DNA from 2 places in the Neobacillus sp. DFD-2R genome. Region 2 is predicted to be linked to the other one. Evidence: a T-box and tRNA genes for the amino acid it is inferred to sense, from the RefSeq annotation. Region 2 holds a T-box; the other holds one or more tRNA genes.
What was found. A T-box is a leader RNA that pairs with one kind of tRNA and senses whether it is charged. The one in region 2 lies ahead of thrS (threonine--tRNA ligase), so its partner is inferred to be a tRNA-Thr.
Positions count from the first base shown of each region.

Region 1 (6,744 bases), 2.7 Mb from region 2:
TTACACTCTACGAATGATTTCCAACCATTCTGAGGGAACCTTTGGGCGCCTCCGTTACTCTTTAGGAGGCGACCGCCCCAGTCAAACTGCCCACCTGACACTGTCTCCCACCCCGATGAGGGGTGCGGGTTAGAATTTCAATACAGCCAGGGTAGTATCCCACCGACGCCTCCACCGAAGCTAGCGCTCCAGCTTCTACGGCTCCTACCTATCCTGTACAAGCTGTACCAAAATTCAATATCAGGCTACAGTAAAGCTCCACGGGGTCTTTCCGTCCTGTCGCGGGTAACCTGCATCTTCACAGGTACTATAATTTCACCGAGTCTCTCGTTGAGACAGTGCCCAGATCGTTACGCCTTTCGTGCGGGTCGGAACTTACCCGACAAGGAATTTCGCTACCTTAGGACCGTTATAGTTACGGCCGCCGTTTACTGGGGCTTCGATTCAGAGCTTCGCTTTTAAGGCTAACCCCTCCTCTTAACCTTCCAGCACCGGGCAGGCGTCAGCCCCTATACTTCGCCTTGCGGCTTCGCAGAGACCTGTGTTTTTGCTAAACAGTCGCCTGGGCCTATTCACTGCGGCTCTTCGAGGCTATTCACCCCAAAGAGCACCCCTTCTCCCGAAGTTACGGGGTCATTTTGCCGAGTTCCTTAACGAGAGTTCTCTCGCTCACCTTAGGATTCTCTCCTCGCCTACCTGTGTCGGTTTGCGGTACGGGCACCTTTTATCTCGCTAGAGGCTTTTCTTGGCAGTGTGGAATCAGGAACTTCGGTACTAAATTTCCCTCGCTGTCACAGCTCGAGCCTAACGCAAGCGGGATTTGCCTCGCTTGCAGCCTAACTGCTTAGACGCGCATATCCAACAGCGCGCTTACCCTATCCTCCTGCGTCCCCCCGTTGCTCAAACGATAAAGAGGTGGTACAGGAATATCAACCTGTTGTCCATCGCCTACGCCTTTCGGCCTCGGCTTAGGTCCCGACTAACCCTGAGCGGACGAGCCTTCCTCAGGAAACCTTAGGCATTCGGTGGATGAGATTCTCACTCATCTTTCGCTACTCATACCGGCATTCTCACTTCTAAGCGCTCCACCAGTCCTTACGGTCTGACTTCAACGCCCTTAGAACGCTCTCCTACCACTGACATCAACGATGTCAATCCACAGCTTCGGTGATACGTTTAGCCCCGGTACATTTTCGGCGCAGAGTCACTCGACCAGTGAGCTATTACGCACTCTTTAAATGGTGGCTGCTTCTAAGCCAACATCCTGGTTGTCTAAGCAACTCCACATCCTTTTCCACTTAACGTATACTTTGGGACCTTAGCTGGTGGTCTGGGCTGTTTCCCTTTTGACTACGGATCTTATCACTCGCAGTCTGACTCCCACGGATAAGTCTTTGGCATTCGGAGTTTGTCTGAATTCGGTAACCCGATGAGGGCCCCTAGTCCAAACAGTGCTCTACCTCCAAGACTCTTACTACGTGAGGCTAGCCCTAAAGCTATTTCGGAGAGAACCAGCTATCTCCAAGTTCGATTGGAATTTCTCCGCTACCCACACCTCATCCCCGCACTTTTCAACGTGCGTGGGTTCGGGCCTCCATCCAGTGTTACCTGGACTTCACCCTGGACATGGGTAGATCACCTGGTTTCGGGTCTACGACCACATACTCATTCGCCCTATTCAGACTCGCTTTCGCTGCGGCTCCGTCTCTTCAACTTAACCTTGCATGTAATCGTAACTCGCCGGTTCATTCTACAAAAGGCACGCCATCACCCATAAACGGGCTCTGACTACTTGTAGGCACACGGTTTCAGGAACTATTTCACTCCCCTTCCGGGGTGCTTTTCACCTTTCCCTCACGGTACTGGTTCACTATCGGTCACTAGGGAGTATTTAGCCTTGGGAGATGGTCCTCCCTGCTTCCGACCGGATTTCACGTGTCCGGCCGTACTCAGGATCCACTCAGGAGGGAACGAAGTTTCAACTACAGGGTTTTTACCTTCTATGACGGACCTTTCCAGATCGCTTCATCTACCCCGTTCCTTTGTAACTCCATGTTGAGTGTCCTACAACCCCAAGAGGCAAGCCTCTTGGTTTGGGCTATGTCCCGTTTCGCTCGCCGCTACTCAGGGAATCGCGTTTGCTTTCTCTTCCTCCGGGTACTTAGATGTTTCAGTTCCCCGGGTATGCCTTCCATACCCTATGTATTCAGGTAAAGATACTGTTCCATTACGAACAGCGGGTTTCCCCATTCGGAAATCTCCGGATCAAAGCTTACTTACAGCTCCCCGAAGCATATCGGTGTTAGTCCCGTCCTTCATCGGCTCCTAGTGCCAAGGCATTCACCGTGCGCCCTTTCTAACTTAACCTAAAAGGTTTATTTCTCTTACTTAATAAGAGAGAAAACTAAAATGGCAAGGAAAAATTGAACTGCATTTTTCCCTATAACTCGGTTCTTACTTTGACTTCTTCTTTACGATTATCCAGTTTTCAAAGAACGAATAAAAAAAGCTTCGAGAGAATTGCTCTCTCAAAACTAAACAAACAAAGAACGTGTTTCAAACAAACTGTTTTGTCCGGCTCATATGTCCGGCATATATCCTTAGAAAGGAGGTGATCCAGCCGCACCTTCCGATACGGCTACCTTGTTACGACTTCACCCCAATCATCTGTCCCACCTTAGGCGGCTGGCTCCTTACGGTTACCCCACCGACTTCGGGTGTTACAAACTCTCGTGGTGTGACGGGCGGTGTGTACAAGGCCCGGGAACGTATTCACCGCGGCATGCTGATCCGCGATTACTAGCGATTCCGGCTTCATGTAGGCGAGTTGCAGCCTACAATCCGAACTGAGAATGGTTTTATGGGATTGGCTCGACCTTGCGGTTTTGCAGCCCTTTGTACCATCCATTGTAGCACGTGTGTAGCCCAGGTCATAAGGGGCATGATGATTTGACGTCATCCCCACCTTCCTCCGGTTTGTCACCGGCAGTCACCTTAGAGTGCCCAACTGAATGCTGGCAACTAAGATCAAGGGTTGCGCTCGTTGCGGGACTTAACCCAACATCTCACGACACGAGCTGACGACAACCATGCACCACCTGTCACTCTGTCCCCCGAAGGGGAAAGCCCTATCTCTAGGGGTGTCAGAGGATGTCAAGACCTGGTAAGGTTCTTCGCGTTGCTTCGAATTAAACCACATGCTCCACCGCTTGTGCGGGCCCCCGTCAATTCCTTTGAGTTTCAGCCTTGCGGCCGTACTCCCCAGGCGGAGTGCTTAATGCGTTAGCTGCAGCACTAAAGGGCGGAAACCCTCTAACACTTAGCACTCATCGTTTACGGCGTGGACTACCAGGGTATCTAATCCTGTTTGCTCCCCACGCTTTCGCGCCTCAGCGTCAGTTACAGACCAGAAAGTCGCCTTCGCCACTGGTGTTCCTCCACATCTCTACGCATTTCACCGCTACACGTGGAATTCCACTTTCCTCTTCTGCACTCAAGTCCCCCAGTTTCCAATGACCCTCCACGGTTGAGCCGTGGGCTTTCACATCAGACTTAAAGGACCGCCTGCGCGCGCTTTACGCCCAATAATTCCGGACAACGCTTGCCACCTACGTATTACCGCGGCTGCTGGCACGTAGTTAGCCGTGGCTTTCTGGTTAGGTACCGTCAAGGTACCGGCAGTTACTCCGGTACTTGTTCTTCCCTAACAACAGAGCTTTACGACCCGAAGGCCTTCATCGCTCACGCGGCGTTGCTCCGTCAGACTTTCGTCCATTGCGGAAGATTCCCTACTGCTGCCTCCCGTAGGAGTCTGGGCCGTGTCTCAGTCCCAGTGTGGCCGATCACCCTCTCAGGTCGGCTACGCATCGTCGCCTTGGTGAGCCGTTACCTCACCAACTAGCTAATGCGCCGCGGGCCCATCTGTAAGTGACAGCCGAAACCGTCTTTCAGCTTTTCCTCATGTGAGGAAAAGGATTATCCGGTATTAGCTCCGGTTTCCCGAAGTTATCCCAGTCTTACAGGCAGGTTGCCCACGTGTTACTCACCCGTCCGCCGCTAACCTTCAGGAGCAAGCTCCTAAAGATTCGCTCGACTTGCATGTATTAGGCACGCCGCCAGCGTTCGTCCTGAGCCAGGATCAAACTCTCCAAGAAAGTTGATTAGCTCATTTGTTACGTTGGCTTAGCTTCACTTTCTTACGAAAGATCTGCTAATGTTTATTGTTTGTTTACACGTCTTGTTTGTTTAGTTTTCAAAGAACAATATCATGTCGCAAGTGCGACTTTAATATAATAACAAAGTATATCAACCTTGTCAATATATTATTTTTGTTTTTTTTTGGTGGAGCCTAGCGGGATCGAACCGCTGACCTCCTGCGTGCAAAGCAGGCGCTCTCCCAGCTGAGCTAAGGCCCCGTATGTTATTGAAAATGAATGGTCGGGAAGACAGGATTCGAACCTGCGACCCCTTGGTCCCAAACCAAGTGCTCTACCAAGCTGAGCTACTTCCCGATTTATAATGGCGCGCCCGAAAGGAGTCGAACCCATAACCTTCTGATCCGTAGTCAGACGCTCTATCCAATTGAGCTACGGGCGCATTATTTTGAGAGTAATTTTGCTATCGCAAAAAACTTTGGTGCCGAGGACCGGAATCGAACCGGTACGGTAGTCACCTACCGCAGGATTTTAAGTCCTGTGCGTCTGCCAGTTCCGCCACCCCGGCACTGCTTGGAGCGGAAGACGGGATTCGAACCCGCGACCCCCACCTTGGCAAGGTGGTGTTCTACCACTGAACTACTTCCGCATTATAGTAAGTTATTTTGCTTTCCCTAAAAACTTTGGTGCGGGTGAAGGGAGTCGAACCCCCACGCCTTGCGGCGCCAGATCCTAAGTCTGGTGCGTCTGCCAATTCCGCCACACCCGCATTATGGTAAGTTATTTTGCTATCGCAAAAAACTCTGGTGAGCCATGAAGGACTCGAACCTTCGACCCTCTGATTAAAAGTCAGATGCTCTACCAACTGAGCTAATGGCTCAAAAAAATGGTGCCGGCTAGAGGACTTGAACCCCCAACCTACTGATTACAAGTCAGTTGCTCTACCAATTGAGCTAAACCGGCATATATGGTGGAGGATGACGGGCTCGAACCGCCGACCCTCTGCTTGTAAGGCAGATGCTCTCCCAGCTGAGCTAATCCTCCACAATATAAGCCTGGCAACGTCCTACTCTCACAGGGACAAAGTCCCAACTACCATCGGCGCTGAGAAGCTTAACTTCCGTGTTCGGTATGGGAACGGGTGTGACCTTCTCGCCATTGCTGCCAGGCTATTTTCTTTGAGGTTTCATTCCCTCAAAACTGGATAATGCAGAAGAAGTTTGGTAAAAACGAGTTCACCTTGTTCATATATATATGACTTGGTTAAGTCCTCGAACGATTAGTATCAGTCAGCTCCACACGTCACCGCGCTTCCACCTCTGACCTATCAACCTGATCATCTTTCAGGGTTCTTACTAGCTTGACGCTATGGGAAATCTCATCTTGAGGGGGGCTTCATGCTTAGATGCTTTCAGCACTTATCCCGTCCGCACATAGCTACCCAGCGATGCCTTTGGCAAGACAACTGGTACACCAGCGGTGCGTCCATCCCGGTCCTCTCGTACTAAGGACAGCTCCTCTCAAATTTCCTGCGCCCACGACGGATAGGGACCGAACTGTCTCACGACGTTCTGAACCCAGCTCGCGTACCGCTTTAATGGGCGAACAGCCCAACCCTTGGGACCGACTACAGCCCCAGGATGCGATGAGCCGACATCGAGGTGCCAAACCTCCCCGTCGATGTGGACTCTTGGGGGAGATAAGCCTGTTATCCCCGGGGTAGCTTTTATCCGTTGAGCGATGGCCCTTCCATGCGGAACCACCGGATCACTAAGCCCGACTTTCGTCCCTGCTCGACTTGTAGGTCTCGCAGTCAAGCTCCCTTGTGCCTTTACACTCTACGAATGATTTCCAACCATTCTGAGGGAACCTTTGGGCGCCTCCGTTACTCTTTAGGAGGCGACCGCCCCAGTCAAACTGCCCACCTGACACTGTCTCCCACCCCGATGAGGGGTGCGGGTTAGAATTTCAATACAGCCAGGGTAGTATCCCACCGACGCCTCCACCGAAGCTAGCGCTCCGGCTTCTACGGCTCCTACCTATCCTGTACAAGCTGTACCAAAATTCAATATCAGGCTACAGTAAAGCTCCACGGGGTCTTTCCGTCCTGTCGCGGGTAACCTGCATCTTCACAGGTACTATAATTTCACCGAGTCTCTCGTTGAGACAGTGCCCAGATCGTTACGCCTTTCGTGCGGGTCGGAACTTACCCGACAAGGAATTTCGCTACCTTAGGACCGTTATAGTTACGGCCGCCGTTTACTGGGGCTTCGATTCAGAGCTTCGCTTTTAAGGCTAACCCCTCCTCTTAACCTTCCAGCACCGGGCAGGCGTCAGCCCCTATACTTCGCCTTGCGGCTTCGCAGAGACCTGTGTTTTTGCTAAACAGTCGCCTGGGCCTATTCACTGCGGCTCTTCGAGGCTATTCACCCCAAAGAGCACCCCTTCTCCCGAAGTTACGGGGTCATTTTGCCGAGTTCCTTAACGAGAGTTCTCTCGCTCACCTTAGGATTCTCTCCTCGCCTACCTGTGTCGGTTTGCGGTACGGGCACCTTTTATCTCGCTAGAGGCTTTTCTTGGCAGTGTGGAA
Region 1 is NZ_CM173228.1:5,365,964-5,372,707, forward strand. Features, by position in the region: rRNA gene AC3ANV_RS26985 (23S ribosomal RNA) at 1-2,367, opposite strand, end outside; rRNA gene AC3ANV_RS26990 (16S ribosomal RNA) at 2,605-4,154, opposite strand; tRNA gene AC3ANV_RS26995 (tRNA-Ala) at 4,340-4,415, opposite strand; tRNA gene AC3ANV_RS27000 (tRNA-Pro) at 4,435-4,511, opposite strand; tRNA gene AC3ANV_RS27005 (tRNA-Arg) at 4,520-4,596, opposite strand; tRNA gene AC3ANV_RS27010 (tRNA-Leu) at 4,634-4,722, opposite strand; tRNA gene AC3ANV_RS27015 (tRNA-Gly) at 4,729-4,803, opposite strand; tRNA gene AC3ANV_RS27020 (tRNA-Leu) at 4,839-4,923, opposite strand; tRNA gene AC3ANV_RS27025 (tRNA-Lys) at 4,959-5,034, opposite strand; tRNA gene AC3ANV_RS27030 (tRNA-Thr) at 5,042-5,117, opposite strand; tRNA gene AC3ANV_RS27035 (tRNA-Val) at 5,123-5,198, opposite strand; rRNA gene rrf (5S ribosomal RNA) at 5,208-5,323, opposite strand; rRNA gene AC3ANV_RS27045 (23S ribosomal RNA) at 5,414-6,744, opposite strand, start outside.
Region 1: it encodes a tRNA-Thr, which carries the amino acid that the T-box ahead of thrS (threonine--tRNA ligase) is inferred to sense. The anticodon was not compared.

Region 2 (6,744 bases):
TATTGAACCTAATTATTTTCGTTCACAAACAGGCTATCAACCTGAATATTGTAAATTAATGCAAGGGTTGGAAGAAATAAGACCTATAACAAAAGAGGAATGGGGGAAATATCCTACTTTAGGTATTTGGGGTACGGACTACATAAGACAAGTCGCAAAATCAAAGTTATTAAGCTAACGGGTGCGAGAGTTGAAAATCCAGCTGCCATTCTTGGTGGCTTTTTTCTTGTGCTAACGTGGAGTTTAATTCAATAAGGTTATTTAATTGTACTAAATATCCTGGAGATTTAAAATTTATTAAAAAGAACAAGAGGAGTTATTTTGTATGAAGATAAGTAAACAAAACGCAGAACATTACATATGGGGAGATATTTGTGATGGATGGCATCTAGTAAAAAATAAAGAATTAAGTGTCATTCACGAACGGATGCCGGTTAACACTTCAGAAGTAAGGCATTTTCACAACCAAGCGCGTCAATTTTTCTTTGTTTTATCTGGCACTGCCACGTTAGAAGTCAATGGTGAACGTGTAATTTTGAACCCTCAAGAGGGAGTTGAAATAGCACCTTTAACACCACACCAAATGATTAATGACTCAAATAAGGATGTTGAATTTTTGGTAATTTCTCAACCTACCAATAAAGGTGATAGAGTATTAACAGAAGAGTAATTTGATTGCTCTTTAACGGTCAGTTCAACAAGGATAGATTTTAAAGGAGAGCCCAAAAGGAATTTAATCCTTTTGGGCTTTTTTAATGTAATTATCTACTTAGGTTAATTTCATTAATGAAACGTTCAATAATTTCTTGTATACTCATAACTCCAATGTTTCCTTTTTTTCGCTTTCTTAATGCCAAGGATTGATTTTCTATTTCTTTATCCCCGATAACAAGCATGTAAGGAATCTTTTGTGTTTCAGCCTCTCTAATCTTCAATCCCATCTTCTCAGACCTGTAATCGACTTCTACACGAATTCCTGCTGCTTGCATCTGCGATTTCACTTCATTTGCATAAATAACATGTGATTCCGAAATAGGTATAATTTTTGCTTGAACAGGTGACAGCCATAGGGGGAATTCCCCAGCAAAATGTTCAATTAAAATTGCCATAAAACGCTCGACTGAACCAAATATGGCTCTATGAATCATAACAGGAAGATGAAGTTTATTATCTTCACCTACATAGGCACAATTAAACTTTTGTGGCATTTGAAAATCCAATTGGACAGTACCACATTGCCAGCTTCTTCCGAGTGAATCTAAAATATGAAAGTCAATTTTCGGACCATAAAAAGCCCCATCGCCAGGATTAATCTGGTAGTTAACCCCTTTATTCTTCAAAACAGATTCCAACGCTAATTCAGCCTTATCCCAGATTTCTTCTGAACCCATATATTCTTCTGGTCGAGTAGAAAGCTCTACCTTATAGTCAAAACCAAAGTGAGAGTAAAACTCATCAACTAACTCAAGAACTTTATCAATTTCTGATTCAATCTGATCGACTCGAACAAATAGATGTGCATCGTCTTGCGTAAAGGAACGAACTCTTAAAAGTCCATTTAAAGAACCAGAAAGTTCATGCCTGTGAACTAAACCAAGCTCTGCAAAACGGATAGGTAATTCTCGATAACTTCTTCGTTTACTGTTGAAAATTAATATAGCACCAGGACAATTCATTGGCTTAATCGCATAATTTTGTTCATCCACATTGGAGAAGTACATATTTTCATGATAATGATCCCAATGACCGGATTGTTCCCATAGTTCCTGTTTCATCATAATGGGTGTTTTAATTTCCTGATACCCTGCCATTTTGTGTTTTTTTCTCCATAGATTTTCAAGTTCATTGCGAATCACCATTCCATTTGGTAAGAAAAAGGGCATTCCTGGAGCCTCCTCTAATGAAGTGAACAGTTCTAATTCTTGACCTAACTTTCTATGATTTCTTTTTTCGGCTTCCAATTGATTAGACATTTTAATTCCTCCTGATTTTAATTTGTATAAAAAAAGACCGCACCCATCCCAACAAAAGGGACGAGTGCGGTCGTGGTGCCACCCTAATTCCATAAAACATACTGCCAAGCATGCTTTATGCTCAAAAAGATAACGGATTTACCGATTATAGATACTTTGATTTTCCCCATAATAGCTCCAAGGTGGTAAACCATTCACTTTTCTTCAGGGCTTTCAGCCAATGACCCTGTTCTCTGATAAGAAAAAACGAAGAATGATTCATGTCCTTTTCAACGCTTAAATATAAATTTGTATAAAATAAAAAACGCACCCATCCCAACAAAAGGGACGAGTGCGGTCGTGGTGCCACCCTAATTCCATAAAACATACTGCCAAGCATGCTTATGCTCAAAAAGATAACGGATTTACCGATTATAGATACTTTGATTTTCCCCATAATAGCTCCAAGGTGGTAAACCATTCACTTTTCTTCAGGGCTTTCAGCCAATGACCCTGTTCTCTGATAAGAAAAAACAAAGAATGATTCATGTCCTTTTCAACGCTTAAATATAAATTTGTATAAAATAAAAAACGCACCCATCCCAACAAAAGGGACGAGTGCGGTCGTGGTGCCACCCTAATTCCATAAAACATACTGCCAAGCATGCTTTATGCTCAAAAAGATAACGGATTTACCGATTATAGATACTTTGATTTTCCCTATAATAGCTCCAAGGTGGTAAACCATTCCTTTATTCTTCAGGGCTCTCAGCCAATGACCCTGTTCTCTGATAAGAAAAAACGAAGAATGATTCATGTCCTTTTCATTGCTTAAATAGATATGTGAATTATTATTGTTGAAAATTCTAATACAATTACTGGAAAAGGTCAAGTTTATTATTACTAAAATCACCGAAAAATAAGTAAAGTAACTTTTTGTAAATCAAAATGTACCTCGCAGGAATAGGTGTGTGAAGTATAAGATGCCTTGTGAACAATTTCACTTAAAGTAAAGGGTGCTTATGTTAAGGATGGGATGGCTGCGGCGGTCCCGTTTTCTTATTGTGCTAAAGGGGCAGTTTAGTGTAATAACCTTTGGGGAATTTTTCATGAAGATTACAGTTACAGTTCATGATAAGATTCTCTATAAAGAGGAATTATTAAAATTTTTTACTTATTGGAGACTACTGATATGAAATTAAGTGACCGTTTTTTTAAGAACAGAGTAAAGCCTATTGTAATTACCCAGTTAATATTGGCAATCCCAATGTTAATTATCGTATTTTTTTCTTTTACGACATATCCCGTGAATTTTTTCTACTCTGGATTTATAGGAATTATTCTTGCAATATCTATGTTTTTAAATGGAATAGAACAATATATTTTAAAAAAGAAAGTGAGGTCAATTTCTTTCTTTATCTTATTAGTATTTATAATTTTAGTTGCAGTGCAAAGTTTTTATGTTGCAACCTTAAAGAGATAGTCCGAATTTCTTTTTTTATTAGGATTGTGAAACATTACACTTAAAGTAACGGGTGCAAGAGTTGCAGATCAAGTTGTCATTTTGGTAGCTTTTCTTATTGCACTAAAGTGGGGTAGTACCAGCGAAGCTGTCACCACCCGCAATAAGGAAATGTCAAGATTACAATATTTAAGTTTAATACTTCTAACATGCATACCCCCATCCTGTTTTGGATTACTTCACATATTCTAATCTGATAAAAAATAAATAAAAAGATGATACCTTTTAAGGCATCATCCCTTAGAATATTAAACTTGATTGGACTTTAAACCTTAAAGTTTATTCTTGATTAATTGCACTTTCATCTATATAAGCAACTTCCCATAAATGACCGTCTAAATCCTGAAACCCCCATATATACATAAATCCATGATCTTGAGGCTCACTAAAAGATTTACCACCAGATGACAATGCCTTATTTACTATCTCATCCACTTGATCCCGACTTTCAGCTGAAAAGCTGAGAATTGCTTCGGCAGAAGTAGTAGTATCCACAATTTCCTTCTTACTAAATCCTTTGAAACGTTCTTCAATCATTATCATAGCAAAGATGTTGTCACTGATGATCATACAAGATGTGGTCTCATCGGAGAATTGTGGGTTGAACTCAAAACCTAGCTCCTTAAAAAAATTGGTGGACTTGTTCACGTCTTTTACTGATAAATTGATAAAGATATTTTTGGATGTGAATGCCATTTTTTATTACCTCCTGTGGAAATTATTGTACAAAAAACCGGCAGGCCCCGGCTTTTTTTATATCAACGATATCAGCTCTTTTGAGCATTCATTGCTTCCCATTCTTCTTTGCTAGGACCATATACGCCAGGAACTTTCAAGTCGGCTTGTCTCATAAGGACAGTCAATTGTCCGCGATGATGAGCCTGATGTTGAATTAGCAGACGGAAAACAGCTTGAACTGGCATGTCCATTCCAAATAAATTCACCATTTTGTTCATTTTTTCCTCTGAAACCTGTTCAGAAAATGCTTGTGTTAACCGCTGACTTACTGTTTTGTAGGTCTCGCTGATTTCAGCAGCTGATGTCGGTGCTTCTTTTTGAAGATCAGGAATCTCAAATTTTAATCCAACCTGTGAAGGAAAGTAGTAAGCTGCTCCAGTAATGTGCCAAGCCAGGCTTCCAATGCTGTATAATCCTGGAGAAACCTCCTGATTCAACGATTCATCCGTCAGCACATCCAGCACTTTTTGGGTAACAGCTGCTTCTTGTTTCCATTCGTTTAAGAAATCATTTACTGATGTAAACATTCCACCCCCTCCTTAAATTAGTAATTTTGTCTTTTTTTAACAAGGTTTTCAAATTCATTGTATCATGTTCAGCTAACCATCGCCTCTCTCAAAGGCTTATTATTCGAAGGGTATTTTGCTATTCTTGTAAACCCCTATTCAACAATCTGGCACAATTGTGGAATAGGATGATTGGAGTTTTTAACTTTATTATCATAAAACAGTTAATAACAAAAGTTTATCGCTAAACTACCGTAACAAAAACGGTCGTTTTTGTTACGGTAATTTACTTATCCAAGATTATTTGTGAAGTGCTTCACTTAAACTAAAGGGGCAGGTTACTTGAATAAGGATAGTTGTAAATGCTTCGGGTAAAATACCCTTAAATATTATTTTAGGGAGAAGTAAAAATGAACCAAAAGGTTTTCTCTTTATTGCTTATTTTCAGTATCATGATTTTTGGAACAAACAACGTAACTGTATTTGCCAATTCAAAAGGAAAAGTAAAGCCTTCTAAAAGTGTATGTATACAAGAATTTGAAAAGAAGAGTAAAGAGCTCGATAAAAAAGTGTTAAAGAATATTGTTAAGAGCTATAATCTAGATTTATCAGGTTATCAAGAATTTACGCACGATGACTTAAATTTAAAAGTAGGGGATAACCTTGACGAGCATTCTGACAAAATATCATTACAACATTTTTTTGTAGGCTCAAGTATTGGTTCAAGGAGATTATTCTTAGAAAATGGTTTAGAAGGCACAAAGGGATATTTCCTTTATAAAAGAATCGATGGAAACAATGTACTAAAGGAATTGCATAAAATGGGTAAAGTTTGGGTTGTAATGTCGGAAAATGAAAAGCAATCAGTTAGGTATCAACTAAAGCCTTTTAATTGGGATAAATGTATGGAAAATTAACAACTGGTATAATTTTTTTCTTATTCAACTAACGGGTGCGATTCTTCAATAAAAAAGGATCGATTTTTCTTATTCAAATGACGGGGCAGGATAGAGAAATAGGGAATTTTTATATTATAAAAAAGTAATAGTTTGAAGGTGAATATATGTCTTTTATTGACTTGAAAAGTTACTTGGAAAAGGAAATTGAACAAGCATACGAATTTGCTACTAGCCTTGAACTTGAAAAAGTAAATCGTGACGTTATTGATAACTGGGTGAAATCTTGGGTTGAACTTAATATAAAAATGGATATGGAGAACGAACAAATTGATGAATTTAAAATCGTGTACAAGTCCCTAAAAAAGATAATATGTAATATAGATGGAAATACTTCAAAATACCTTTTAGGTCGTATTATTAAGACGTATGACTTAATGTGGGGAGGTGTATTTTCATCAGTTACAAATGCTTCAAATATGAAGATAAAAAGTTATATTGATGAGGTATTTACTTCAAACTCCTTATTTCAACCGATAGAGTTTTTATCTTTTTTGGCATATTTGAAAGGAACATCAGTTAGTCCTAACTCCGACATCTTTGATTATATTTGGAAAATGGAAAAACAAAGCAAATTTTTTATTAAGGCTGATTCTCTAATGCGTAATAAAGTCCTTAAATATCTTCTAGAATTAAATGCTCTAAGAGGGTTTCACCATAACATAAAAGATTTCAAAAAAATTATAGCAGTTATAAAACCAGATAATTTGGATATTATAATTTACCTTTGTAATTATAAAGTAGTGAACAATCAAGGGTGTTACCAAGCTATAAATTACATCTTAAGTGACGTTAAAAACTTTAATACATTTGAATTAAAAAAAGATTGCATTAATTGGTTAGATAACGCTGTGGGTGGTTCTCCTAAAAAGTCGTGGCTAGACAAGATGGCAACGATTCAGGGAAAACTTTCAGAAGAAGAATTAATTGAGATTATTAATTGGATTTTAACCAATAATCATTTGGAGAGAGAACAAAGTACAGGATGGATAGATGATGTTTATAAAAGGTTTCAAAAATCTTCTAAATGGTATCTTGAATTCAAATAAAGGTGTTTTTCAAAAACAAAA
Region 2 is NZ_CM173228.1:2,699,104-2,705,847, reverse strand. Features, by position in the region: gene AC3ANV_RS13550 (hypothetical protein) at 1-178, shown strand, start outside; gene AC3ANV_RS13545 (cupin domain-containing protein) at 326-670, shown strand; gene thrS (threonine--tRNA ligase) at 762-1,973, opposite strand; T-box leader at 2,027-2,255, opposite strand; T-box leader at 2,294-2,521, opposite strand; T-box leader at 2,560-2,789, opposite strand; gene AC3ANV_RS13535 (hypothetical protein) at 3,145-3,435, shown strand; gene AC3ANV_RS13530 (VOC family protein) at 3,754-4,170, opposite strand; gene AC3ANV_RS13525 (DinB family protein) at 4,242-4,739, opposite strand; gene AC3ANV_RS13520 (hypothetical protein) at 5,129-5,635, shown strand; gene AC3ANV_RS13515 (hypothetical protein) at 5,782-6,723, shown strand.